DNA from 3 places in the Streptacidiphilus rugosus AM-16 genome. Region 2 is predicted to be linked to each of the others. Evidence: riboswitches for the same ligand, from Rfam matches in the RefSeq annotation. Region 2 holds a riboswitch; each other region holds the start of a gene.
The links. A riboswitch is a leader RNA that binds a small molecule or an ion and turns the genes downstream of it on or off. The one in region 2 is predicted to bind S-adenosylmethionine.
Positions count from the first base shown of each region.

Region 1: another riboswitch for S-adenosylmethionine. It lies ahead of thrC (threonine synthase); the one in region 2 lies ahead of BS83_RS15940 (IclR family transcriptional regulator).
Region 3: another riboswitch for S-adenosylmethionine. It lies ahead of BS83_RS18420 (aminotransferase class V-fold PLP-dependent enzyme); the one in region 2 lies ahead of BS83_RS15940 (IclR family transcriptional regulator).

Region 1 covers NZ_JQMJ01000004.1:6,942,030-6,949,288, forward strand. Annotated here, with positions in the region: gene groL (chaperonin GroEL) at 1-660, opposite strand, end outside; gene BS83_RS40275 (cold-shock protein) at 1,009-1,212, opposite strand; gene BS83_RS40280 (MoaD/ThiS family protein) at 1,588-1,866, opposite strand; gene thrC (threonine synthase) at 1,863-3,164, opposite strand; SAM riboswitch class I at 3,158-3,307, opposite strand; gene BS83_RS40290 (glucosyl-3-phosphoglycerate synthase) at 3,483-4,460, shown strand; gene BS83_RS40295 (alpha,alpha-trehalose-phosphate synthase (UDP-forming)) at 4,498-5,952, shown strand; gene BS83_RS42660 (SprB repeat-containing protein) at 5,931-6,773, opposite strand; gene BS83_RS40305 (serine/threonine-protein kinase) at 6,793-7,259, opposite strand, start outside.
Region 2 covers NZ_JQMJ01000004.1:1,493,103-1,500,361, forward strand. Annotated here, with positions in the region: gene BS83_RS15920 (helix-turn-helix transcriptional regulator) at 1-534, opposite strand, end outside; gene BS83_RS15925 (DUF2000 domain-containing protein) at 585-995, shown strand; gene BS83_RS15930 (hypothetical protein) at 1,014-1,463, opposite strand; gene BS83_RS15935 (NHL repeat-containing protein) at 1,521-3,209, opposite strand; gene BS83_RS15940 (IclR family transcriptional regulator) at 3,560-4,294, opposite strand; SAM riboswitch class I at 4,424-4,566, opposite strand; gene BS83_RS15945 (phosphocholine-specific phospholipase C) at 4,750-6,810, shown strand; gene BS83_RS15950 (ATP-binding protein) at 7,095-7,259, shown strand, end outside.
Region 3 covers NZ_JQMJ01000004.1:2,043,058-2,050,316, reverse strand. Annotated here, with positions in the region: gene BS83_RS18430 (response regulator transcription factor) at 196-612, shown strand; gene trpD (anthranilate phosphoribosyltransferase) at 740-1,813, shown strand; SAM riboswitch class IV at 2,042-2,175, shown strand; gene BS83_RS18420 (aminotransferase class V-fold PLP-dependent enzyme) at 2,309-3,676, shown strand; gene BS83_RS18415 (Lrp/AsnC family transcriptional regulator) at 3,690-3,971, opposite strand; gene BS83_RS18410 (rhomboid family intramembrane serine protease) at 4,029-4,832, opposite strand; gene BS83_RS18405 (hypothetical protein) at 4,960-5,226, shown strand; gene BS83_RS18400 (NYN domain-containing protein) at 5,429-6,823, shown strand; gene BS83_RS18395 (C40 family peptidase) at 7,006-7,259, shown strand, end outside.

The DNA.
Region 1 (7,259 bases), 5.4 Mb from region 2:
GATCAGGATGTAGGGGTCCTCGAACGAGGTCTCCATGCGCTCCAGGTCGGTGGCGAAGTACGCCGAGATGAAGCCCTTGTCGAAGCGCATACCCTCGGTGAGCTCCAGCTCCAGACCGAAGGTCTGGGACTCCTCGACGGTGATGACGCCTTCCTTGCCGACCTTGTCCATGGCCTCGGCGATGAGCTCGCCGATCTGGGTGTCAGCGGCGGAGATGGAGGCGGTGGAGGCGATCTGCTCCTTGGTCTCCACGTCCTTGGCCTGCTCGAGCAGCTGGGCGGAGACGGCCTCGACGGCCTTCTCGATGCCGCGCTTCAGAGCCATCGGGTTGGCGCCGGCGGCGACGTTGCGCAGACCCTCGCGGACGAGCGCCTGGGCCAGCACGGTGGCGGTGGTGGTGCCGTCACCCGCGACGTCGTCGGTCTTCTTGGCGACCTCCTTGACGAGCTCGGCGCCGATCTTCTCGTACGGGTCCTCGAGCTCGATCTCCTTGGCGATGGAGACACCGTCGTTGGTGATCGTGGGGGCGCCCCACTTCTTCTCCAGGACGACGTTGCGGCCCTTGGGGCCCAGCGTGACCTTGACGGCGTCGGCGAGCTGGTTCATACCGCGCTCGAGGCCACGACGGGCCTCTTCGTCGAACGCAATGATCTTGGCCATGGAAGCGGTCCTCCTGGACAGACTGGCTGCTTCGGACCGCGCTGGCGCCCGCGACGGACGGCACCGGCCTTCGGCGGTTCCTTCCCGCCGCGCCCAGAGCCTCACCGACTCGGCCCGTTGTCACTCTCTACCTCAGAGTGCTAACGCCAATGATTAGCACTCGACCCCCCTGAGTGCAAGCGACTCAGCATGCGACTCAGTACGCAGCCCGACGGCAGAACGGCCCCCACCCGTGCGGGTGGGGGCCGTTCAGGAAGACCTGCGTGGATGCATCGTTTCGCCGGGATGAGCTGGAACGAGCTCTGCGGGTCCTGATTCAGTCAGCGGTCGCCGGCTGCCGTGGGTGCGTTACGCGGTCACGCGGACCATGTCCGCCTGCGGGCCCTTCTGGCCCTGCGAGATCTCGAACTCAACCCGCTGGCCCTCTTCGAGCGACCGGTACCCGTCCATCTGGATCGCGCTGTAGTGGACGAACACGTCCGCACCACCGTCGACCGCGATGAAGCCGTACCCCTTCTCCGCGTTGAACCATTTGACGGTGCCCTGAGCCATTCCAAACTCCCCTATTGTGCTGGCCCTTTCACGGTCCGCACACCGCGAACCGGACCGGGCGGAACGCTGCGGGCTGCAGACGCCAAGCCCCGATCGACGCTGAATGTATCCACTCCGCTGCCCTGAGCAACAGAGCACAAGCCGGGGAATTCTCAGGAGAAGTTAAGAGACATTCGCAGCATCAACCCGCAAAGGGGAGCAATTCGGGCCGGACATATCGGACGGGTCCGACATATTGCCGCTCGAAAAAGAATGGATCGACCGCCTCGACGGACGGGACAGGAGCACTCTACTCCTCTTAAACATCAGGAAATGACGAAGTCGGTGCACCCCTGCCAGGGGTGCACCGACTTCGTGCGCCTGTCGGCGAAGCTGTCAGCAGCCGCCGGCGACCGCCGGGATGATCGACACGCCGGCGCCTTCCGGCGTGGCCGTCTCCAGGCCGTCGGCGAAGCGCACGTCGTCCTCGTTCACGTAGACGTTCACGAAGCGGCGCAGCTTGCCGTTGTCGTCCAGCAGCCGGGCGGCGATGCCCGCGTGGTTGGCCTCCAGGTCCTTGATCACCTCGGCCAGCGTGGCGCCCTCGGCCTTCACCTCGGCGCTGCCGCCGGTGTAGGTGCGCAGGATGGTGGGGATGCGGACGTTGACGCTCATGCGAGGCCTGCCTCTCGGAACGAGTCAAGGGTGGGGCGGATGACGGCGGTCGGGCGGGCGGCGTCCGCCACGGCCTCCAGGGTCTTCAGGCCGTCGCCGGTGTTGAGCACGACGGTCTCGGCGGCCGGGTCGAGCACACCGCTCTCGATCAGCTTGCGCAGCACGCCGACGGTCACGCCACCCGCAGTCTCGGCGAAGATGCCCTCGGTGCGCGCCAGCAGGCCGATCGCGTCGACGACCTGCTCGTCGTCGACGTCCTCGACGGCGCCGCCGGTGCGGCGGACGATGTCGAGCACGTAGATGCCGTCGGCCGGGTTTCCGATGGCCAGCGACTTGGCGATGGTGTCCGGCTTCTGCGGGCGGACCACGTCGTGGCCGGCCTTGAAGGCGGCGGAGACGGGCGAGCAGCCCTCTGCCTGGGCTCCGAAGATCTTGTAGGGCTTCTCTTCCACCAGACCGAGGGCGATGAGCTCCTTGAGGCCCTTGTCGATCTTCGTCAGCTGCGAGCCGGACGCGATCGGGATCACCAGCTGGTCCGGGATCCGCCAGCCGAGCTGCTCGCAGATCTCGTAGGCCAGCGTCTTGGAGCCCTCGCCGTAGTAGGGGCGCAGGTTGACGTTGACGAAGCCCCAGCCCTCGCCGGCCGGGTCGCCGATCAGCTCGGAGCAGAAGCGGTTCACGTCGTCGTAGTTGCCGTCGATGCCGACGACGTCGCCGCCGTAGATCGCGGCCATGACGACCTTGCCGGCCTCCAGGTCGTGCGGGATGAAGACGCAGGCGCGCAGCCCGGTGCGGGCCGCGGCGGCGGTGACCGCGCCGGCCAGGTTGCCGGTGGAGGAGCAGGAGAGCGTGGTGAAGCCGAAGGTGCGGGCGGCCTCGACGGCGATGGCCACGACCCGGTCCTTGAAGGAGTGGGTCGGGTTGCCGGAGTCGTCCTTGACGTAGAGGGAGCCGGTGACGCCGAGCTCGCGGGCCAGGTTGTTCGCCTTGACCAGCTTGGTCAGGCCCGGGTTGAGGCTGGGGCGCTCGGCGACGTCGGGCGAGACGGGCAGCAGCGGGGCGTAGCGCCAGATGTTGGCGGGGCCGTTCTCGATCTGCTTGCGCAGGCCCTCCGGGTCGCCGGCCGGGAGCTCGTAGGCGACCTCGAGCGGCCCGAAGCACTCGGTGCAGGCGAAGTCGGGGGCGAGGGGGGTGCGTGCTCCGCACTCGCGACAGGACAGGGCCACAGCGGGGCCGAAGGCGTCGGGGGCGACGGTGTGGCTGACAGGAGCCATGATGGCGAGAACCTCTCTCCTCATCTTCCCCGGGGCGCGTTTCGCCACGGGCCGGAATTGGCACCTTCCCGACCTGGGCCACGCGGCGTGTGTACGCTGCGGGGCGACCTGGCAGGGGGGTTGCCGGGACTTCGACGGGCCGTTCCCTCAGTCCCTCTGGATGAGCGCTATGGCGTCGCGCGTTCGCGCGCGGCGCATTTGTTCGAGCCGGACCCCAATGTGCGAGCGGTCCGCCTCGTCCTCAAGACTGTAACCGAAGGCCCACCGACCGCTCATTGCCGTCCGAGACGCGAGACGACGGACGCCGACCGGGCAGGATCACCACGAGAGATGGGGAGACCCGTGCTGGACCAGGTCGAGGACTGGCTGCGCCGCCGCTCGTGGAGCGCGGCCGACCGGCCCCTGCCCGAGTTGCTGGACGCGAAGCGACGCAGCGGGGCGACGGTCAGCGTGGTGCTGCCCGCGCTGGACGAGGAGGAGACCGTCGGCGAGATCGTCGCCGCCATCCGCCGCGACCTGATGGAAGCCCTGCCCCTGGTGGACGAGCTGCTCGTGGTCGACTCCGGCTCGGTGGACCGCACCGCGGCCGAGGCCACCGCGGCGGGCGCCAGGGTGGTCCACCGCGACGAGATCCTGCCGCGGCTGCCCGTCGAGCCGGGCAAGGGCGAGGTGCTCTGGCGCTCGCTGCTGGTGACGACGGGCGACATCGTCTGCTTCGTCGACTCGGACCTGCGCGCCTTCGACTCGACCTTCGTCTCGGGGATCGTCGGCCCGCTGCTGACCGATCCCGGCGTCTCCTTCGTCAAGGCCATGTACGACCGGCCCTTCGACACCGAGGCCGGCTCCATCCCGGCAGGCGGCGGCCGGGTCACCGAGCTGGTGGCCCGCCCACTGCTCAACCTGCACTGGCCGCTGCTGGCCGGCTTCGTCCAGCCGCTCGGCGGCGAGTACGCGGCACGGCGCTCGCTGCTGGAGAGGCTCCCCTTCCCGACCGGCTACGGCGTCGAGCTCGGCCTGCTGGTCGACGCGCTGGGGCTGGTCGGCCTGGACGCGCTGGCCCAGGTCGACGTCGGCGTCCGGCACCACCGCCACCAGGACGCGCCCGCGCTCGGCCGGATGGCGGCGACGATCTACCGGACCGCCCTGGACCGTCTCAAGACGCCGGACGAGCTGGTCACCCCGGAGCTGGTGCAGTTCCACCGCACCGCGGCCGGCTTCACCCCGAGCACCACCGAGGTCGCCCTGGTGGAGCGCCCGCCGGTGGCGACCGTGCCGGAGTACCGCCGTCGGCGGCCGCAGGGGGCCCACCCGGCGGAGTGAGGTTTGCCCGTACCCGTCCGAGGCAAGGTTGACTGACATGGCCCGAACCACGACCGCCACAGCCGCCACGACCGCGCCGATCGTGCTGGCGTCCAACCGAGGCCCGGTCTCCTTCACGATCGAGGACGACGGCACGCTGACTCCGCGCCGCGGCGGGGGCGGTCTGGTCTCCGGCCTGTCGGCGATCGGCACCGAGCAGGAGAGCATCTGGGTCTGCGCGGCCCTGTCCGACGGCGACCGCGCGGCGGCCCGGCAGGGCCTGACCGACCCGGACGTGCACATGCTGGACATCGATCCCGGCACCTTCACCCGGGCCTACAACGGCATCGCGAACTCGACCCTCTGGTTCGTCCACCACCTCCTGTACGACACGCCGACCAAGCCCGTCTTCGGCGCGAACTTCCGCCGCGAGTGGGCCTCGTACGAGGCGTACAACCGCGCCTTCGCGGACGCGCTGGCCACCTGCGCGGCGCCGGGTGCGGCGGTTCTCGTCCAGGACTACCACCTGTCGCTGACACCGAGCCTGCTCCGCGAACTCCGCCCCGACCTGCGGATCGGCCACTTCTCGCACACTCCGTGGGCGCCGCCGGACTACTACCGGCTGCTGCCGGACGACGTGGCGGCGCAGGTACTGAGCGGGATCCTCGGCGCCGACCGGGCCGGCTTCCTCACCGAGCGCTGGGCGCGGACCTTCGCCCAGTGCTGCGAGGCCGTGCTCGGAGCGACCGTCAGCGACTCACTGGCCGTCACCCACGAGGGCCGGACGACGCAGCTGGGCGTGCACCCGCTCGGCGCGGACGCGGACTTCCTGCGCGAACGCAGCCACAGGCCCGACGTGGACGCCAGGCTCGCCGGGCTGCGCGAGGCGGTCGGCGACCGGCGCACGATCGTCAGGGTGGACCGGACCGAGCTGAGCAAGAACATCGTCCGCGGGCTGCAGGCCTACCAGCACCTGCTGCGCACCCGGCCGGAGTGGCTGGACCGGGTGGTGCACATCGCCTTCGCCTACCCCTCGCGGCACGACCTGCCGGAGTACCGCGAGTACACGGCGGCGGTGCTGCGCACGGCCCAGGAGATCAACGACGAGTTCGGCACCGCCTCGTGGCAGCCGGTGATCCTGCACGTGAACGACGACTTCCCGCGCTCGCTCGCCGCGTACCGGCTGGCCGACGTGGCGCTGGTCAACCCGATCCGCGACGGCATGAACCTGGTCGCGAAGGAGGTCCCCGTGGTCTCCGACACGGGCGTGGCGCTGGTGCTCTCCCGCGAGGCGGGCGCCCACGCCGAGCTCGGCGAGGACGCGCTGACGGTCAACCCCTACGACGTGATCGCCACGGCGGACGCCCTGCACGCGGCGCTGAACATGCCCCAGGAGGAGCGGGCGGCGCGCACCAAGCGGCTGGCCGAGGCCAGCACGGCGCTGCCGCCCACCGGGTGGTTCCTGGAGCAGCTGCACGCCCTGACGGGCGATCAGCCCGAGGTGCAGGAGTAGTCGAAGGAGGTCGACGGCTTGATGGCGGGGTGGCCGAGCACCAGCAGGGTCGCCGTGCCGTGGAAGTCGCCGGGCCCGGAGAGGGTCCAGATCAGCGGCAGTTCGACCTGGTGCGTGCCGGAGGCGACGGTCTCGGTCAGGGTGCCGCTGTCGGTGCCGTCGCTGCGGAGCCAGTGGTACTGGAAGCTCCCCGCCTTGCCGTCGGTGGTGACGGTGGCGGTGATGGTCGCCTTGCCGTTGCAGGTCACGGCGGTGGGCTCGACCGTGATGCTCGCCCCGGTCAGTCCGACGGTGGACGGGGTGAGGAACCTGAGCAGCCACCAGGCCAGCAGCGCCAGAAAGACCAGCAGCACCGGCACCCAGAACAGCCAGGCCCGCTTTTTCCGCTCCTCGGTGGGCTGGGCGGCGGCTTCGGGCGCGGCCTGGCCCTTCCAGACGGCGATGGTGCGCGCGGTCTTCGGGTCCGGCACGCCGGGCCCGAAGCGGATCAGCCCCGGGTCGGCGGCGGGTGCGGCCTGCACCGCCGGTGCGGCCACGGCCTCCTCGGCCGCCGACGCGGCCATCACCGAGGCGATGTAGCCGACCGGCTCGGGCTCCGGAGCCAACGGCGGCACGCCACCGAGCCGCACGGTGCCCTGATCGGCCTGCGGCGGCACGTTCCCCAGCCGCACGGTGCCCCGTTCCGGCTGCTCGGGCACGTTCCCCAGCCGGACGGTGCCCTCGTCCGGCAGCGACGCGGCGTCCATCGGCGGCGCGTCGTGCGGCGGGAGCTTCAGGTGCATCGTGCCCTCGTCAGCGGGCACGGAGTCCTCGGGAGTCATGTGCTGCTGACCTCTCTGGCTAGCCGATGTTGCACTGGAGCGTGAGACTGATCTTCGTGTCCGGAAGCAGGTACTGGCGCGCGTAGGCGGGGCTCTCGCTGGTCACGACGCCGCCGTAGCTGCACGACGTCATGGTGATGTTGCCGGAGCTGAAGCCCGCCGCCACCAGGGCCTTGAACGCCTGCCCGCCGTCCGTGCCGGTCACGTAGGGGTACGCGATGCAGGTGTTGGAGGTCGCCGTCAGCTGGAACTGCGCCGTCGGCTTGGCCTTGCTGCCGCCCGCCGGGGTCTGGTCATGGACCGTGAAGATCTTCTGGCGAGCCGTCAGGCAGTCCGGGACCACGGTCACGTTGTTCGGGTTGAAGCCCGCGGCCTTGATCGCCGCGTCGGCCGCGGAGACGGTCAGGTTGAGCACGTTCGGCACGTTCAGCACGGCCGGAGGCGTCGGGGTCGCCGTCGGCGTGGGGGTCGGTGTGGGGGTGGGGG
Region 2 (7,259 bases):
GACGACGCGGGCGTCGATCAGCTCCCGCAGCCGGTGGGCGACGCCGCGGTCACGCGGCGGCGTCGGCTCGGGGCCCGTGCGGCGCAGCAGATGCCCACGCAGCCGGCCGCAGATCAGCGCCAGCCGGCTCTCGGCCTCCAACTCCTCCCCGGGGAACCGCAGCGCGTGGTGCAGCCGGTGCACCCGGCGGCGCAGCAGCGGGTCGTCCAGCGTGGGGGTGTCCACGGCGGCGCCGATCAGATCCGCGCCCAGCGCCTCCGGCTCCAGGTACAGCACCCGCTTGCGGAAGCCGAGCGCGGTCGCGGCCCGGCCGTTGTGCGGCACCTGGGGCGGCAGCAGGCTGACGCGGTCGCTCGGCGCACCGCGTTCGTGGCGGTCCAGGTCGTAGCGGACCGCGCCGTCGTCGACGATCAGCAGCGTCCAGGTGGCGTGGGCGTGCATCGGGTAGCGGTGCTGGACGAAGTGCGCGTGGAAGACCTCGGCGATGCCCGGCACCTCGGGATGCCAGGCGGTGACCTCCTCGGCGGCGACCATGCAAAGAACGTACAAGACCGTTGCCCCGGTCCGCGAACAGACTTCGGAGTATGGACTTCGACACCAAGATCGCTGTGCTGCTCCGCGACGACCTGCTGCCCTGGCAGCGCCTCAACGTGACCGCCTTCCTGGTCAGCGGGATCGCGGCGGCGCTGCCCGAGCTGATCGGCGGGCCGTACGCGGACGCCGACGGAACGCCCTACCTGCCGATGTTCCGTCAGCCGGTGCTGGTCCTCGAGGGCTCCAAGGAGACGATGACCGCCGCCCACGGGCGCATCCTCGGTCGCGACCTGCCCCGGGCGGTCTTCACCGCGGACCTGTTCGCGACCGGCAACGACGACGACAACCGCGCCGCGGTGCGCGCGGTGCCGCGCGACCGACTGGACATCGTCGGACTGGCCGTGCACGGCCCGAGGAACGTGGTCGACCGGGTGCTCAAGGGCGCCAGGATGCATCCCTGACGCCGCCCCGGCGGCGGCTCAGGTCGCGCGTCCCGGTTCGATCAGCAGGTAACGGGATCGGCCCGCCCGGTAGAGCAGGGCGTCCCACCCGGCGCGTCCGGCGGCCTCGGCGGCCTCCCCGAGCCGGGCCTCGCCGGCGTCGGCCGGGCGCTCGCCGCGCCGGCTCACCCACTCCGCCCGGACGACCCCCTGACGCTCCTCGCTGAGCCGGACCCCGCTCGCCACCACCGTGCCCTGGCCGTCGACCCCGGCGAAGTCGACGCCCATCGCCTCCAGGGCGAGACCCACCGCCTGGACGGGGCGGTTCCGCTCCCAGGGCGCGGGCAGCTCGGGCTCCTCCGCCTGCGTGATCCGGCGGATCTGCCGCAGCGACTCCCAGGCCTGCGCGACCTGGGCCGGCCGGTCGGCGGTCAGCTCCTCGGGCCGCTCGTGGCCGGTCCGCGCGGCGAATCCGGAGACGCCCGTCACCCCGACCTCCCGACCTCGGACCTCGCTCCCTGGGGACGATCGTCGCAGACCCCACTGTCAGGGGCGCTGCGGCGGGCCGGCGAGCGGGGTCCGCACCGGCGCCGCGGCCCCGACCAGGACCACCAGCTCGTGGCCGCCGGGATTGGTCTGCACCGGGACGGTGCGCCAGTTGTTGGCCAGCCACACGTTGCCGGACGGGTCGATCTGCAGGCCGGTGTTCCTGACCAGGCCGTCGCTGGTGTAGCCGGTGGCGGCCGGGGAGATCGGCTGCCCGGTCCGGTAGCCGGGCGGGCAGGCGCCGACCCGGACGCCGCAGAGCTCGGCGAGTCGGTGGCCGCCGAAGTTCGCGACCCAGACGTGGTCGTCCCCGTCGATCGCGACGCCCCACGGGAGCACCAGCCCTCCGTTGGTGAAGGGGGCGGGCAGGGCCGTGCCGTCGGGGCGGATCATCACCATCCCGGGACGCGCTCCGGCCGGCGGGGCGGCGTTCAGCGCCGCCGCGAAGTCCGCCGTGGTGCCGCCCTCGCAGGGCACCGGCAGGACCTGGTCGTCCGCGACCCAGAGGTCGCCCTCCTGATCGGCGGCGATGCCCAGGGGCCGGTGCAGGCCGGGCGGGGTGACGGTGCGCAGCGGTCGGCCGTCGGGGGCCAGTTCGACCACGTTGTCGCTGCCGTTGCCGGTGACCCAGGCCCGTCCCTTCGGGTCGACGGCGATGTCGAAGGGCTTGACCAGCCCGGTGCCGCCGAGGGCGAGGTTGCGGGCCGAGGCGGCGTGCCCGTCGGGAACGCGGGTGACGCTGCGGTTGCCGCAGTTCGCGATCCAGATGTTCCCCGAGCGGTCGGCGACGGTGCCCTGCGGCTGGCTGATCCCGCCGAACCGCCATCCGGTCGCCGGGGACAGTGCCCTTCCGTCCGGGGCGAACTCGGACACGGAGTGGTAGTGCGGGCTCGGGTCGACGGTGCAGCCACGGCCCTGGAAGCCGAAGTTGGAGACCCAGGCGTGTCCGCTCCGGTCCACCGCGATGCCGAATCCGGCCCCGTAGAGGCCGCCGCCGCGGTAGGGCGCGCCCGGCAGGTCGCCCCCGGTCGGGGTGAGCGCGAGCACGGTACGGCCGCCGCAGACAGGGGTGAGGGGGTCGAGCACGAAGGGGTAGTTGTTGCTGACCCAGGCGTTCCCCGCGGCGTCGAAGGCGATGTTGCCCGGCCCGTTGATCTCGTGGCCGTTCCCGGCGTAGCGCAGGGCCAGCGTCCAGGCGTCGGGGGCCGCGTCGAGTGCGGGCCGGTAGACGGGCGCGGTGCGGGCCAGGGCGAAGAGCGCGGCGACCCGGTTCCACGGTGCGCGGGCGATGTCGGCGGCGGCCTGGAAGCTGTCGCCCGGCTTCGGCTGTCCGGGCGGCCGGGCGAGCCGCAGCAGTGCGTCGCAACCGCGGCCGCGGGCGCAGGACGCGAGCAGGTCGGCGAGGGTGTCGAAGGCGGCCAGGGTCGAGGTCTGCCGCCCGTTGGGCGGGGCGGCCAGCAGCGGCGCGATCCCGCCGGTGCGGACGTCGGCCAGGTTGTGGGAGATCGCGGCGGCGTTCGGCAGTCCTGGGCTGCTTCCGGCGACCTCGCCGCCGCGGGTGAACTGCGCGAAGGCGTACGCGGCCGCGACGGTGGTGCGCTCGTTCACCACGACGTCGGTGCCGGCCGGACCGCCGAGCGCGGCGGCGAGGCGCAGCCCCGGCCGCCCGTCGGCGGTCAGGTACAGCACCGCGGCCGGGTCGCGGGGCTGACGGTAGACCAGGTGGAAGCGGCCTTGCGGTCCGCTGCAGGCGTGCGCCAGCTCCTTCGGGCGCTCCCCGGAGCGCGTGCCCGCCTCGAGGAGCGTGACCCGCGTGTCCCGCAGCGGCGTCGCACCGCTGCGGACGGCGCCGTCCTGGGAGACCTCCGCACCGGCGGGGACGGCACCGGCGGGGTGCCACCGCCCGCGGCGCCCGCTCCCGCCCCCAGGCAGGCGAGCAGGGTGGCGACCAGCAGGGTCCGACGACGTCGACGCATGAGGGTACTGTCACCCGGGCCCCGCCCGTCCGGCCGGGGGCACGCGCGCGGCACGTCACCGAATCAGCCGGTTGCCCCACCAGGCGGCAGGCAGGCCAGGGCCTTGCTGAGCCGGGCGGCCGCCTCGACCACGGGCTGCGCGAAGTGCGCGCCGGGGTGCCGGGTGAGCCGCTCGATCGGCCCGGAGACGGTGACGGCGGCCACGACCCGGTTGGCCGGGCCGCGGACCGGTGCGGAGACGGAGGCGACCTGGGGCTCGCGTTCGCCGACCGACTGGGCCCAGCCGCGCCGCCGCACCCCGCTCAGCGCGGTGGCGGTGAACCGTGCGCCGCGCAGACCGCGGTGGAGACGCTCGGGTTCCTCCCAGGCGAGCAGGATCTGGGCCGCGGAGCCGACCTGCATGGGCAGGGTGACCCCGACCGGGACGGTGTCGCGGAGACCGGACAGCCGTTCCGCTGCGGCGACGCAGATGCGGGCCTCGCCCTGCCGCCGGTAGAGCTGGGCGCTCTCGCCGGTGACGTCGCGCAGCCGGGTCAGCACCCCACCGGCGGCGGCCAGCAGGCCGTCCTCACCGGCGGCTGCCGACAGCTCGCCGAGCCGCGGGCCGAGCACGAACCGGCCCTCGAGGTCCCTGGCGACCAGGCGGTGGCGTTCGAGCGCGACGGCCAGACGGTGGGCGGTGGGCCGCGCCAGGCCGGTCGCCGCGACCAGTCCGGCCAGGCTGTTCGGGCCCGACTCCAGGGCGCCGAGGATCAGGCTGAGCTTGTCGAGCACGCCGACGCCGCTCGTGTTCTCCATGGGTGGGGTACTCCAGTCTCAAATCCGGTGAGCGGCAGATCTGTTGCCTGCGCCGGCCCGAGAACGGGTACGCGGGTGCACCGGGCGGGGAAGCGCCCGGGCGAAGGACAGCACTGGAAGCACCGTGTCTCCTCATCTTTCCCGCGCCACGTTGGCGACAGGCCGGAGTTGGCACTGATCCCTGACGTCCCCGCGCGCGGTTCGCGCGCGGGATCGACCGGGGAGTTGCCGGGGCTTCGTAGGGCCGGTCCCTCCACCCCTCTGGATGATTCGGGAGGAACCCTACAAGATGCCACCGGCCGCTCACCAAACGACCCCTGCGCGCATCGCTCCGTCACGACACGTTCGCCGTCCCGAGGTCCGCCGACCACCGGCGCGACATCGCGAAGTTGTCCAGACAAGTTGTCCTGGTCCGCAACCCGAAAGCCCCCGCCCCCGACGTGTGAGGCCCGCCCATGACCGAGCTCAGCCGCCGCCGTTTCCTCCAGCTGTCCGGCGCCACCGTGGCCTTCTCCGCGCTCTCGCAGAGCATCGCGCGGGCCGCCGCCATCGCCCCGCAGGGCACCACCGGCAGCATCCAGGACGTGCAGCACATCGTCGTGCTGATGCAGGAGAACCGCTCCTTCGACCACTACTTCGGCTCGATGAAGGGCGTCCGCGGCTTCGGCGACCCCCGGCCGGTCACGCTGCCCAGCGGCAAGTCGGTGTGGCACCAGACCAACAGCAGCAACAAGGAGACCCTGCCGTTCCGGCCGCAGGTCGACAACCTCGGCCTGCAGTTCGTCCAGGACCTCAACCACGACTGGGCCGGCACCCACCAGGCCTTCGACAACGGCAAGTACGACAAGTGGATCCCCGCCAAGACGGCCACCAGCATGGCCTACCTGACCCGCCAGGACATCCCCTTCCACTACGCGCTCGCCGACGCCTTCACCCTGTGCGACGCCTACCACTGCTCGCTGATGACCTCGACCGACCCCAACCGCTACTACATGTGGACCGGCTACACCGGCAACGACGGGACCGGCGGCGGCCCGGTCCTCGGCAACCAGGAGGCCGGGTACAGCTGGACCACCTACCCCGAGCGGCTGGAGTCCGCGGGCGTCAGCTGGAAGATCTACCAGGACATCGGCGACGGCCTGGACGCCGCCGGCTCCTGGGGCTGGATCAGCGACGCCTACCGCGGCAACTACGGCGACAACTCGCTGCTCTACTTCGACAACTACCGCAACGCCCAGCCGGGCAGCGCGCTCTACGAGAAGGCCCGCACCGGCACGAACGCCGCCGCGGGCGACGGTCTGTTCGACCGGCTGGGGGCCGACGTCGCGGCGGGCACGCTGCCGCAGGTCTCCTGGATCGTCGCCCCCGAGGCCTACACCGAGCACCCCAACTGGCCCGCCAACTACGGCGCCTGGTACATCTCGCAGGTGCTGGACGCGCTCACCTCGAACCCCGCGGTCTGGGCCAACACGGCACTGTTCATCACCTACGACGAGAACGACGGCTTCTTCGACCACGTCGTCCCGCCGTTCCCGCCCTCCGGCGCCGCGCAGGGCCTGTCCACCGTCTCCACCACCGCCGACTGGTTCGCCGGCAACAGCAGCTACGCCGCGGGCCCCTACGGGCTCGGACCCCGCGTCCCGATGCTGGTCGTCTCCCCCTGGAGCACCGGCGGCTACACCTGCTCGGAGACCTTCGACCACACCTCGATCATCCGCTTCATCGAGCAGCGCTTCGGCGTGGCCGAGCCGCACATCTCCCCCTGGCGGCGCGCCGTCTGCGGCGACCTCACCTCCGCCTTCGACTTCACCGCCGCCAACCCCGCCCCGGCGACGCTGCCCTCCACCACCGGCTACCTGCCGCCGGACCACAACCGTCACGCCGACTACGTGCCCACGCCGCCGGCCACCGGCACGATGCCGGTCCAGGAGACGGGCGCCAAGCCCACCCGGCCGCTGCGCTACGCGCCCTTCGTCGACGGCGCGGCGAACACCTCGGCGGCCACCTTCGCGCTCACCTTCAGCGGCGGCGCGAACGCGGGCGCACAGTTCCTGGTCACCGCGGCGAACCGGACCGACGGCCCGTGGAGCTACACCGCAGAGGCGGGCAAGAGCATCGGCGACACCTGGAACACCAAGTACTCCAAGGGCGTCACCGACCTGACCGTCCACGGCCCCAACGGGTTCCTGCGCCGCTTCCGCAACCCCGGCAGGACGGCCGGACCCGAGGTCACCGCGCGCCACAACGCCGCCACCGGCAACCTCGACCTGACGTTCACCAACGCGGGCACGGCGAGCGCGGTCCTCACCGTGACCAACGCCTACGCCGGTTCCCCGGTGACCGTCACCGTGGCCAAGGGCGCGACGGTGACCCGGTCGCTGGACCTCGGCGGCTGCCGCAACTGGTACGACGTCACCGTCACCCAGTCCGGGCAGGCGGACTTCGTCCGCCGCCTGGCCGGTCACGTCGAGACCGGCGCACCCGGCCTCTCCGACCCCGGCCTGATCACCGCCTGACGCGGCGCCGCGGCCCCGGAGCCACCACGCTCCGGGGCCGCGGCGTGCCGCCGGTCCGCGCGCGGCGCATCCCCATGTTCGCCGCGATCGCATGCCGTCCGTGTACTGTCAGATCGGGAGGACGTTGGCCGGACACTCCCCGGACGCTTCGCCGCCGGGGCTGGCCCTGCACGGAACAGCACGACCAGACTGCCCGGGGCGGCCGGACGAGTCTCGTTTCCCGTACGAGTCCGTACACCGCCTGCACCACAGTCCAGCAGGAACACGACTTCATGGGGGGCGTCGTGGGTGAGCAGCACGGAACGGTTCCGGATCCGGACCGAGCCGCGGATCTGGCCGAGTTCATCGGCGCGTTGGGGGAACTGCGTGTGTCGGCGGGGATGCCGTCCTACCGGGCGCTGGCCAAAAGGGTCGGGCCACGGATGCGGCCGCCGCGGGTGATGTCGCCC
Region 3 (7,259 bases), 550 kb from region 2:
GGCCGTCCGAGCCGCTTTCGGCGGCGTGTCGCGCTTGCGCGTCGGGGCCCGCGGAGTCCGGAAGTCCCCCGAAGTAGTGAAGCAGGTGCCGCTGACCGGAGTGGGCTGTCGTGGCGCGCGGGACGCGAGTAGCATCCGGACCGAGCACCCCGCAGTGGTCCCGATCACACTCAGCCCTCAGGGGGAGTACGAGCGATGGCACTGAACGTCCTTGTCTACAGCGACGACCGCAACACCCGCGAGCAGGTCCGCCTCGCCCTCGGCAAGCGGCCCGACGCGGAGCTGCCGGAGATCGCCTACCTCGAGTGCGCGACGGCCCCCGCGGTCGTCCGGGCGATGGACGCGCACGCCAAGGGCGCGAAGCGGATCGACCTGCTGGTGCTGGACGGCGAGGCGGTGCCGTTGGGCGGCATGGGCCTGTGCCGGCAGCTGAAGGAGGAGATCTACCAGTGCCCCTCGGTGCTGGTGCTGATCGGCCGCCCGCAGGACGCCTGGCTGGCCACCTGGAGCCACGCCGACGCCGCCGTCCCCGCGCCGGTCGACCCGGTGGCCCTCGCCGAGACGGCCTGCGCCCTGCTGCGGGCCGGCGGCGCGAAGGCCCTGGCGGGCTGAGCGAGCGGGCCGGTCGGGCTGAGAACCCCCGTCTCGGCGCGTGAGATCTTGCGTCTTGAGAGGTGTGCGCCTCGATAGGCTGGGCCGGTCCTCAGCGAACCGACCCGGCCTTCGAAAGGCGACAGCCATGGTGCACCCCGATCCTGCGTACGGCGGCGACGACCCCGCGCGGGTGCGCACCTGGCCCGACATCCTGATCCCGCTGCTCGCGGGCGAGGATCTCGCCGCGGCGGACACCGCGTGGGCGATGGACCAGATCTTCAGCGGCGAGGCGACGCCGGCGCAGGTGGCCGGGTTCATGGTCGCGATGCGGGCCAAGGGCGAGACGGTCGAGGAGATCACCGGTCTGGTCGAGGCGATGTACGCGCACGCCACGCTGATCGAGGTCCCCGGCCCGGCCGTCGACATCGTCGGCACCGGCGGCGACCGCGCCAAGACGGTGAACATCTCGACCATGTCGGCGATCGTCGCGGCGGGCGCGGGCGCGCGGGTGGCCAAGCACGGCAACCGCGCGGCGTCGAGCGCCAGCGGCGCCACGGACGTGCTGGAGAAGCTCGGCGTCAACCTGGGCCTGACCCCGCAGCGGGTCGCCGAGGTCGGCGCGCGGACGGGCATCACCTACTGCCCGGCCCCGGTCTTCCACCCCTCCATGCGGCATGCCGCGACGGCCCGCGGTGATCTGCGCATCCCCACCTTCTTCAACCTGCTGGGCCCGCTGACCAACCCGGCCCGCGTCGGCGCGAACGCGGTCGGCTGCTTCGACCGCCGCATGGCCGGCCTGATCGCCGGCGTGCTGGCCAGGCGGGGCAACTCCGCGCTGGTGTTCCGGGGTGACGACGGCCTCGACGAGTTGACGATCACGGGCACGTCGACGGTGTGGCGGGTGCGCGGCGGCGCGGTGGAGGAGTTCTCCTTCGACCCCCGCGAGGTGGGGATCGCCCTCGCCCCGATCGAGTCCCTCCGGGGCGCGGACGCGGCGTTCAACGCGGAGGTCGCCCGCCGGATCCTCAAGGGCGAACAGGGTCCGATCCGCGACGCGGTCGTCCTCAACAGCGCGTCGGCGCTGGTCGCGCTGGACCAGACGGACGCCCCGTTCATCGAGCAGCTGCGCGACGCGATGCTGCGCACCGCCGAGTCCCTCGACTCCGGCGCGGCGGAGCGCAAGCTCGCCGAGTGGGCCCGCGAGACCGCGAACGGCTAGTCGCACTCCCCTAGGGGGCGCGAGCGTCTGCAGGCGGACGACCATGCACTTCCAGGGGCGCGGGGAAGTGCGCGAACAACCACTGACGAGCGGATGGCCCTGCGCGTTGAGGACCATCCGCACAGGGTGGTTTCTCGCGCCGTTCCCCGCGCCCCTGGGGTAGTGCAACTTCTCAGATGCTGAAACGCCCGTCGCTCACCTGGTGGGCCTCTGGCATACTCCTGACCAGGTCACGAGTGACAGCACGCGGCGTCAGCCGCTGAAGCCCCGGCTCGCTGTCCGGCAACCCTCCGACCGTGGTGGGGTGCCTCCGGGTGACGACCAGGCCTGCGGCGAAAATCGCCGTCGGGCAAGCGCGGATCTCCGAGGGGTGTACCCATGTCGAAGCGAATGCGGTAGAGGCCGAAGCGCCTCCTCTTCTCCGTCACTGCCCCGCAGCAGGGGCTTCTTTGCCATACCCACGCGCACCGTGCGCGCTTCCCCGGAGGTACCGCCATGTCTGTCGTCGCCCGTAATGTCGAGGTTTGTCAGCCCCTGTCCGTCCTCGGCCGGGACGTCGAGGTGCCGCTGGTCTCCGGTGAGAAGGTCACCTACGCCGCGCTCGACTATGCCGCCAGCGCGCCCGCGCTCCAGCGGGTGTGGGACGACGTCGCCGCCTACGCGCCCTACTACGGCAGCGTCCACCGCGGGGCCGGGTACCTGTCGCAGCTGTCGACCGACCTGTTCGAGCAGAGCCGCGCCGCGGTCGCCGACTTCCTGGACCTGCGCGAGGGCGACCAGGTCGTCTTCACCCGGGCCACCACCGACTCGCTCAATCTGCTCGCCTCGGCGCTGCCCGCGGGGACCCGGGTCTTCGCCTTCGAGACCGAGCACCACGCGTCCCTGCTGCCCTGGCCCGGCCGTGGCCTCGAGGTCACCTACCTGCGCGCGCCGCGCTCGCCCGAGCAGGCCGTCGCCGCACTGGACGCCGCGCTCGCCGCCGCAGGGGAGGGGCCCAAGCTCTTCTGCGTCACCGGGGCCTCGAACGTGACCGGCGAGATCTGGCCGGTCGCCGAGCTCGCCGAGGTCTCGCACCGGCACGGCGCGCGGATCGTGCTCGACGCCGCGCAGCTGGCGCCGCACCACGCGGTGTCCGTGCGCGAGCTGGACGTGGACTGGGTGGCGTTCTCCGGTCACAAGCTCTACGCGCCGTTCGGCGCGGGCGTGCTGGCCGGGCGCGCCGACTGGCTGGACGCGGCCGACCCCTACCTCGCGGGCGGCGGCGCCAGCCGGACCGTGGCGCGGGAGGCGGACGGCTCCGTCGCCGTCGACTGGCACCAGGGGCCGGCCCGGCACGAGGCCGGCTCGCCGAACGTGATCGGCGCCTACGCCGTCGCCTCCGCCTGCCGGGCTCTGACGGAGGCGGGCTTCGAGGCGCTGCAGGCGCGCGAGCAGCAGCTGGTCGAGCGGCTGCGCGAGGGGCTGGCGGGGATCCCGCAGGTGCGGGTGCTGACGCTGTTCGGCGAGGACCACCCGCGCGTCGGCGTGCTCTCCTTCGTCGTGCAGGGCTGGAACAGCTCGCACTTCTCCGCCGCACTGTCGGCCGAGTACGGCATCGGTGTGCGCGACGGCCTGTTCTGCGCGCACCCGCTGGTCCGCACCCTGCTGGGCGGCGAGGAGGCGGCGCCGTCCGAGTGCGGCGCGCCGGAGGCGTCGCTGCCGGGGGAGCGCAGCCTGAACGCGATCCGGGTCAGCTTCGGCGCGGGGACGCCGGACGAGCACGTCGACCGCTTCCTGGCCGCGGTGCGTGAGCTGGTCAGCGAGGGCGCGCAGTGGTCCTACCGGACCGAGGGCGGCCGCTGCGTCCCTGACACCCGCCGCTGACCGGAGCGGCTCGTCAGTCGTCCAGGCCGATGGCGAACGCGGCGTCGAGGTCGTGGCTGGAGTAGGTGCGGAAGGCCACGTGGGTCTCGGTGTGGGCGACGCCGGGCACCTTGTTCAGCTGGCCGGGGATCACCTCGGCCAGCTCCTCGTGGGCGCGGACCCGCACCATCGCGATGAGGTCCCAGCCGCCGGTGACCGAGTAGACCTCGGTGACGTTGGCGAGCGCGGCGATGCTCTCGGCGATCTCCGGGATCTGGTCGACGCTGGCCTTGACGAGCACGATGGCGGTGATCACGCGGAGTCTCCTGTCGGCGGGGGCGGGCCCTGCTCATGCTAGGGCCTGTCCGACCGTCTAGCGCCGTCGCAGGCGGGAGAGGGCGGCGGTGAGGCCGAGGCCGCCGGGGCGGCGGGCGCGGTAGCGGAAGAGCAGCCAGGTGAAGGCGAGGCCGCCGGTGAAGCCGATCAGGTGGGCCGCGTAGGCGACGCCGGGCACGGCGGGGTCGGTGGCCCGGACCGAGAGCCACTGCACCGCGACCCAGAACCCGAGCACCAGCCAGGCGGGGAAGCGCAGCGGCAGGAAGAGCAGCAGGGGGATCAGGCTGGTGATCCTGGCCCGCGGATACAGGCAGAGATACGCGCCGAGGATGCCGGCGATCGCCCCCGACGCCCCCACCAGCGTCTGCGTCGCGCCGGGGCTGCCCGCCTCGACGAGCGCGTAGCCGTAGGTCGCCAGGTATCCGAGGGCGATGTAGAGGAGCAGGTAGGCCAGCGGGCCGACGCGCTCCTCCACCATCGCGCCGAAGACGTAGAGGAAGAGCATGTTGCCGGCCAGGTGCACCCAGCCGCCGTGGACGAACATCGCGGTCAGCACCGACAGCGCCGGGATCTTGGGCAGCCCGTTGTCCGCCGGGCAGCGGGGCGGCAGGTGCAGCGGGCGGGCCGCGTTGTGCAGCAGCTCCGCGGGGATGACGCCCCAGCGGTGGTAGTAGGCGGTCTGGGCGCAGGCGCGGGCGGCGCCGGAGCCGTAGAAAGGGTCCAGGCCGGAGACCGGGCCGACCAGGAAGACGACCACGCACAGCACGATCAGCGCGTAGGTCGCCACCGGCAGGTACGGCACGGGGCGGGGAACGCTTTCCGGAATTGCCAGGCTCACCATGGGCAAAGCATTCCTTGTCGGGACGAATCTGACACCCGACCGCTGGGGCGTGTGGGGGACGGTCTCCGCGCGCATCCCCGAGGCCATAGGGTTTCTCAGGTACAGAGACCGACGAGAGGATCTCGCCATGGCCGTTCCGCTTCCCACCGAGGCGACCAGGTGGCGCTGCACGCTCTGCGGCAACCTGACCCGTTTCGACGTCACCCGCTCCTCGCGGGTCGTCGAGTTCGTCCACCTGGACCTGGCCGGAGAGCCGAACGTCGAGGAGCGCGAGGTCCTGACCGAGACCGTCGAGTCGGTCCGCTGCCGCTGGTGCAACGCCGTGGACCAGATCGAGCTGGTGGACCGTCCGGGCGCGGCGGCCGAGGCGGCGGAGCAGGCCAAGCGGGCCTGAGGCCTCTGGGCGGGCTCGGGGCCCTCGGCGGGGCGCGGGGCTGATCGAACGTGGCGGAGTGACGGGCGGGGGGCGGCAGCGGGGAGAATGGCGGTCCGGGCGGTGAGGACCCCCGGAGCGGATCGGAGCGGAGCACGTGGAGCAGCGAGATCAGGCGAAGGCGCCCGAGGGGGGCGGCGACGTCGCCGTGCCCGGCGCCGCCCTGCCCGAGCCGCCCGCGCCTCCCGCCCCGCCCGCGCCTCCTGCTGCGCCCGAGTTCCCCGCCGCGCCCGAGGCCTCGGCCGGCGAGACGCTGGAGCGGCCGCTGCCGGAGGGCGTGCGCAAGCGCGTCGTCGGCATCGCCGCCGACGGCCTCAGCGGCCTGACCCCGGCCGAACTGCCGGTCAGGCTCCGGCCGTACGTCAAGTTCACCCGTGAGGCCAGGGTCAAGCGCGGGGCGACCGCCATCGCCGCCGCGCTGGAGACCGAGCCCGCCTTCCGAGCCCGGATCGCCGAGCGGGTGCGTCAGGGCCAGCCGGACCTGGTGGCCGCGCTGGAGGCGGGGGCCGTTCCCGCCGCCGCCGATCCGCAGGACGTCGCCGCCGCCGCGTACCTGCTGCGCACCGCGGGCTGGGCCAGGATCGTCGGCGAGGTCGGCGAGGAGGTGGAGCGCGCCGAGCACGAGGGGCACGCCGCCGAGTCGGCCCGACTGGCCGAGAAGCTCCAGAGCGAGCTGGCCGAACTGCGCGCGGTCGTGCGGGCGGACGCGGAGCGGGCCAAGGTCGAGCTGGAGAGCGCGAAGAAGGAGGGCGACAGCCTCCGTCGCCAGCTGCGTTCGCTGGCCGCCGACACCAAGCGGGCCGAGGCGGCGACCAGGAAGGCCAACGCGGAGCTCGACGCGCTGCGGGCGACCGGCGCGACCGAGCGCGGCGCGCAGGACAGCGAGGTGCGCCGACTCAAGCACCGTGTCGCCGAGTTGGAGGCCGCGCTGGAGGCCTCCAAGCGGGCCGCGCGGGAGGGCCGTTCCGCCGAGGAGATGCGGCTGCGGCTCCTGCTGGACACGGTCGTGCAGGGCGCGCAGGGGCTCCAGCGCGAGCTCGGCCTCGCGCCGCTCAGCGGTCGTCCGGCCGACTCGGTCGAGGCGGTCTCGCCGGTGGCCGCGTCCCCGCACGACGTCGCCCGCCGCGCGATCGAGGGCGACGACCCGGCGCTGCTCGAGCAGCTGCTCCAACTGCCGCAGGTGCACCTGCTGGTGGACGGCTACAACGTGACCAAGACCGGCTGGCCGGACATGCCGCTGGACCGCCAGCGTCAGCAACTGCTGCGCGGGCTCGGCCTGGTGGCGGTGCAGACCGGCGCCGAGGTGACCTGCGTCTTCGACGGCCAGGACCTGGACGGCCCGATCCCGATGGCGCCGCCGCCGCGCGGGGTCAGGGTGCTGTTCAGCCGGACCGGGGAGACGGCGGACGAGCTGATCCGTCGCCTGGTCCGAGCCGAGCCCGAGGGCCGGCCCGTCGTGGTGGTCTCCACGGACCGCGAAGTCGCGGACGGAGTACGCAAATCGGGCGCAAGGCCCGTTCCGTCCACGATGCTTCTCCGCCGCCTGGTCCGCACCTGAGTCCGGTGCGTGTAGGGTTCGAGCCCGGTGCCGGGCCGCGATCTTGAGGCTTTGTTAAGAGAGCGGGGTACCGGGGGAGACAACGAGGCCCGAACCTCACTATTCTCTCCACTCAACGTCCGTACTCGTGTTCTCTCTTCGTGCATGCGGGCGTTTCCGTGTGTGAAGGGATTGCATTCGTCGTGGCTTCTCACCGCCGTCCTCGCCAGGTCAGCCGTGCCCGTGTCTCCGTGCTGACCGCGGCAGCGGCGACCGTCGTGGCCATATCGGCGCAGACGGCCGCGCAGGCGGCCCCGACGATCTCGACCAAGGATGCCAAGACCCAGGTCGACGCCGACCGCAAGGCGGCCTCGGACATCACCGAGCAGTACAACACCGCGCACAGCCAGCAGCAGGCCCTGCAGGCGCGGGTGGCGATCCTGCAGGACGAGATAGC